DNA from 2 places in the Pseudomonas sp. MYb118 genome. Region 2 is predicted to be linked to the other one. Evidence: riboswitches for the same ligand, from Rfam matches in the RefSeq annotation. Region 2 holds a riboswitch; the other holds the start of a gene.
What was found. A riboswitch is a leader RNA that binds a small molecule or an ion and turns the genes downstream of it on or off. The one in region 2 is predicted to bind cobalamin.

Region 1: it holds a riboswitch for cobalamin, as region 2 does, so the genes downstream of both, cobO (cob(I)yrinic acid a,c-diamide adenosyltransferase) here and ABVN20_RS25985 (ABC transporter substrate-binding protein) in region 2, are expected to answer to the same signal.

The regions. Positions count from the first base shown of each region.
Region 1 is NZ_JBFRXN010000001.1:98,710-101,094, forward strand. Features, by position in the region: gene ABVN20_RS00495 (sorbosone dehydrogenase family protein) at 1-258, opposite strand, end outside; gene ABVN20_RS00500 (hypothetical protein) at 322-906, opposite strand; cobalamin riboswitch at 1,063-1,278, shown strand; gene cobO (cob(I)yrinic acid a,c-diamide adenosyltransferase) at 1,360-1,971, shown strand; gene ABVN20_RS00510 (cobyrinate a,c-diamide synthase) at 1,968-2,385, shown strand, end outside.
Region 2 is NZ_JBFRXN010000003.1:1,056,374-1,058,758, forward strand. Features, by position in the region: gene ABVN20_RS25975 (cupin domain-containing protein) at 1-309, opposite strand, end outside; gene ABVN20_RS25980 (TspO/MBR family protein) at 431-880, opposite strand; cobalamin riboswitch at 987-1,182, shown strand; gene ABVN20_RS25985 (ABC transporter substrate-binding protein) at 1,310-2,323, shown strand; gene ABVN20_RS25990 (FecCD family ABC transporter permease) at 2,332-2,385, shown strand, end outside.

The DNA.
Region 1 (2,385 bases), on a different contig from region 2:
CAGCACGTACAGCCAGCGCGGATGATCGAGACCATCGGCGAACGCGGCCACCTGGGTGCCGGGCGCCGCCGTGGGCCTGGCACCGGCCGGCCAGCCGATGGCCGGGGCGATGTTCATCGTCGGGAACAGGGTTTTGTTCGGTGGCGGCAATTGCGGCGCCGGGCCGGTGCCGTCGGAGACTTGCAGGGTGGAGGTTTCACCGCAGGCGGCGAGCCCTGCGGCGAAGGCGATGACAAGAACGGGCGGGAGCTTGCGCATGCTGATCTTCCTGTGAAGGCACCTGATCAGTAGAGAAGCGCAAGCCCGCGATGGTTCAACCGGTCAGCCGCGGGCTTCCTTGAACAGCACGGCGATGCCGGGATGGTAGTTGCCGGCTTCGTTGCGCAACTTGCGGTAGGCGTAGGGGAAGTACCAGGCCACGGCACAGGAGTGTTCCTTTTGCAGGTCATCGACCATGTCCTGCAACTCTTCCGGCGTGGCGCCGTGCTGGGCCTTTTGCGGTGCGACGAACAGGCAGCCCAGTTTCAGGTCGCTGGTGTAGCTGATGCGCTTGGCATCGCTGGTGATCTCCGCCAGCGCCTGGGTCAGGTTCAGGCTGTTGACCCGCGGCCAGCGCTGGGTCGCTTGCAGGTAGACGCGTGTTTCGCTGGAGGCGATGAACAGGTCGGCGCGCGCGTTGCGTTCGCCTTCTTCGATTTGCTTGCGGGTCTGGGTGTCTTGCAGGGTGACCATCTCGGCCATCCAGGCGGCGGCCGCGAGCAGGCCCAGGTTGGCTTTTTCGTCGTGCCAGTAAGGCGTGTCGTTATCGCCACGCACGGCGTTGTAGCGGTCGATACAGTCAAACCAGCGTTCCAGCAGCGGGCGCAGGAATTCCAGTCGCGGATTGCTGATGTTCATGCCTTGCATGGGACTCACCCTTGTTCTTGTGATGTTGGGTTTATGGCTCTTTGATATCACTGTTGAAAGTGTGGCACAAGATTGGCGTCATTTTATTGATCGACGGCAGTGATTCGTCTGTTGGCGCCCCCGGCTTTAATTGACGCTCCACCCCCAACCCTCTAACCTTCGCGGCTTGTTTCAGGTGCTCTGTGACCGCGGTCGACAGAGTGAAACAGGGAAGCCGGTGAGTGCGTGCACGATCCCGGCGCTGCCCCCGCAACGGTAAATGAGTGAAAGCTGTGTTTTGAGCCACTGTGTCGCAACCGACATGGGAAGGTGCGCAGCCAGGCGTGAGGCCGCTCATGAGCCCGGAGACCGGCCTGATTCAATCCAGCGGCATCACGGTGGGCGATGCCGGGCTTCCTGCCTTCTATTCTTGTGCCTGCCCGCCGTTTTTCAGCTTCAACGGAGAGCTCCCCCATGACTGATTCCCCTGATCGTGACGACCGCCATCTAGCGCGCATGCAGCGCAAAAAGGCCGTGATCGACGAACGCATCGCCAACTCGCCCAACGAATGCGGCCTGCTGCTGGTGCTGACCGGCAATGGCAAAGGCAAAAGCAGCTCGGCTTTCGGCATGCTTGCCCGCTCCATGGGCCACGGCATGCAGTGCGGCGTGGTGCAGTTCATCAAGGGGCGCAACAGCACCGGTGAAGAATTGTTCTTCCGCCGTTTCCCGGAGCAGGTGCGTTTCCACGTGATGGGCGAGGGCTTCACCTGGGAAACCCAGGACCGCCAGCGCGACATCGCGGCTGCCGAAGCGGCATGGGCGGTGTCCCGTGAACTGCTCAGCGATCCTTCGATCGGTCTGGTGGTGCTGGACGAGTTGAACATCGCCCTCAAGCACGGCTACCTCGACCTCGATCAAGTGCTCAGCGATTTGCAGGCGCGCCCGCCGATGCAGCACGTGGTGGTGACCGGCCGTGGCGCCAAGCCGGAAATGATCGAGCTGGCCGACACCGTTACCGAAATGGGCATGGTCAAGCACGCCTTCCAGGCCGGTATCAAAGCGCAGAAGGGCGTCGAACTGTGAGTGAGCCACGTCATTGCCCGGCGGTATTGATTGCCGCGCCGGCCTCCGGTCAGGGCAAGACCACCGTCACCGCCGCCCTGGCCAGGTTGCACCGCAACCAGGGGCGCAAGGTGCGCGTCTTCAAGTGCGGTCCTGATTTTCTCGATCCGATGATCCTCGAGCGCGCCAGCGGCGCGCCGGTGTATCAGTTGGACATGTGGATGGTCGGCGAGCAGGAAAGTCGACGCCTGTTGTGGGAAGCCGCTGCCGAAGCGGACCTGATTCTCATCGAAGGGGTCATGGGCCTGTTCGACGGCACACCGTCCAGCGCTGACCTGGCGCGGCACTTCGGTGTGCCGGTGCTCGGGGTGATTGACGGCACGGCCATGGCGCAGACTTTTGGTGCCCTGGCGCTGGGTCTGGCCCGTTACCAAC
Region 2 (2,385 bases):
GCCAATGTAGAACACGCCTGAAATCACTGTGTAGATACGATCTTCAGGATGGGTATGCGGCATCAGCTTCAAGCCGTCCGGCACTTTCACCCGTACCACGTAGGGCCCCGGCTGGCTTGGGTTGCCGACGATCACCGCGAGTTTCGCCGCGCCGGGAAAGGCCGCGAAACCCTGCCATTGCACGTCTTCATTGCGTATCGACGAATATTGTTTGTTGTCCAGCGCGGCGGACCAGGCCGGGGCAGCGAGGGCGGCGCCGGCCGCGATGAGCAATGCGCCGATGGCGCGACGTGAGCCGGAGTTATTCATGTGTGCGTTCCCTGATGACGGTCGCAGGGCACGGCCTGCGAACTGGAACGCGATGATATTTTTCCGCGGGACGCGAATAAATCACGTCCCGGGCACTTCAGTTCTTACACGGCGTAACAGGCTAGCGCGGGTTGAGCCGCAGGATGGAAAAATTCAGCGCGGCCGCCACGCACAGCCACACCAGGTAGGGAAACAGAATCAACCCGGTGATGATGTCCAGGCGCAGCGCCATGACCACCATGGCCGCGACCACCAGCCACAACACCACCAGTATCACCATCCCCGCCAGCACGTGATGGGCGCCGAAGAACACCGGCGTCCACAGCGTATTGAGCGCAATCTGCGCTGCCCACAGCGCCAGCACCGTCTGGCTGCCCGGAATGAGGGTCAGGCGATAGCCCGCCCAGGCCAGCAGCAGGTAGATGAGTGTCCACGCCACGGGAAAGACCCAGTTGGGCGGTGTGAAGCCAGGCTTGACCAGTGAGCGATACCACTCGCCCGGCTTGAACAGCATACCGGTGCTGGCCGCGGCCGCGCAGGCCAGGAGGAAGATGAAGAAGTTCGTGGTCATGGTCGCTTCCTGTCTCGGTTCATTTTCAACTTGGACGTGCCTTGCCCCGTTAAAAGTTCACCCCGCCGAGGGTGAAAAAAACCACGTTCCCCCTTGGCGGCCCGATCGACTACCATACGCCGCCGGTTCCCGAAGGGGACTAACAGGGAATCCGTAGCGCCGCACCTGGCGCCAATCGGAACTGCCCCCGCAACTGTAGGTGCCGAGCCTGCTCCAAGTTGGCCACTGGATCTGATCCGGGAAGGCTGGAGCCTGGCGACGACGCATCAGTCAGGAGACCTGCCGGCCAAGCAAATCACTGACCGGCGGGGTGTCCGGGGAGGACATCTTTGCCGACCGGCCTTGCCCTGCCTTAGCGCAGCGTTCGATGGTGTGTTTCCAGACCCGTACCGCGCCCGTTCAACGTACGGTTCAAATGGAGATTGCCTCATGCTGTTGCCCCGCCTTACCGCGCTGTTCGCCGGCCTGGGTCTGTGTGCCCTGGCGCAAGCCGCCCCTACGCAATACCCGCTGACGATTGACAACTGCGGCACTCCCCTCACGTTCGCGCACGCCCCCACCCGCACCGTGACCATCGGCCAGGCCGGCACCGAGATGCTTTATGGCCTGGGCCTGGGTGACAAAGTGGCGGCCACCTCGCTGTGGTTCAACGACGTGCTGCGGGCGTACAAGGCACAGAACGACAAGGTCGAACGCCTGGCCAATAACGAGCCGAGTTTTGAAGCGGTGATCGGCAAGCGTCCGGAACTGGTGACCGTGGAATTCGAGTGGATGGTCGGCCCGCAAGGCGCCGTGGGCACCCGCGAACAGTTTCATGAACTGAAGATCCCGACCTACCTGCTGCCGTCCGATTGCGAAGGCAAGGACAACCTGGTCGGCGCCGACGGCACCCGCCTGGAGCCATTCCGCATCGACACCCTCTACAAGAGCATCGAGCAACTGGCGCAGATTTTCGACGTGCAGGCACGGGGCGAACAATGGGTTGGCGAGCTCAAGGCCAAGCTGGCCGCTTCGGTGGCCAAGGTGCAGAACAAAGGCGTGAAAAAGGCCAGCGCGCTGGTGTGGTTCTCCAGCACCGACATGAACGTCGACCCGTTCGTGGCCGGGCACAAGGGCATTCCGGACTTCATGCTCAGCACCCTGGGCATTCGCAACGTGGTCGAATCCGACGAAGAATGGCCGACCGTGGGCTGGGAAACCATCGCCAAGGCCAACCCGACGTTCCTGGTGATCGCGCGTATGGACCGCCGCCGTTTCCCCGCCGATGACCATGAGAAGAAACTGGCATTCCTGCGCAGCGACCCGGTCACCCGCAACATGGACGCGGTGAAAAACAACCGCATCATCATCCTCGACGCCATGGCCCTGCAGGCCAGCGCACGGATGTTCGAGGGACTTGAACAAATGGCCAGCGCCATCGACGGCTTCGACCTGCCGAAATGACTGCGCTCCTGATTCGAACCCTGCTGGCATTGGCCCTGCTGTTACTGGCGGTACTCGCCGGG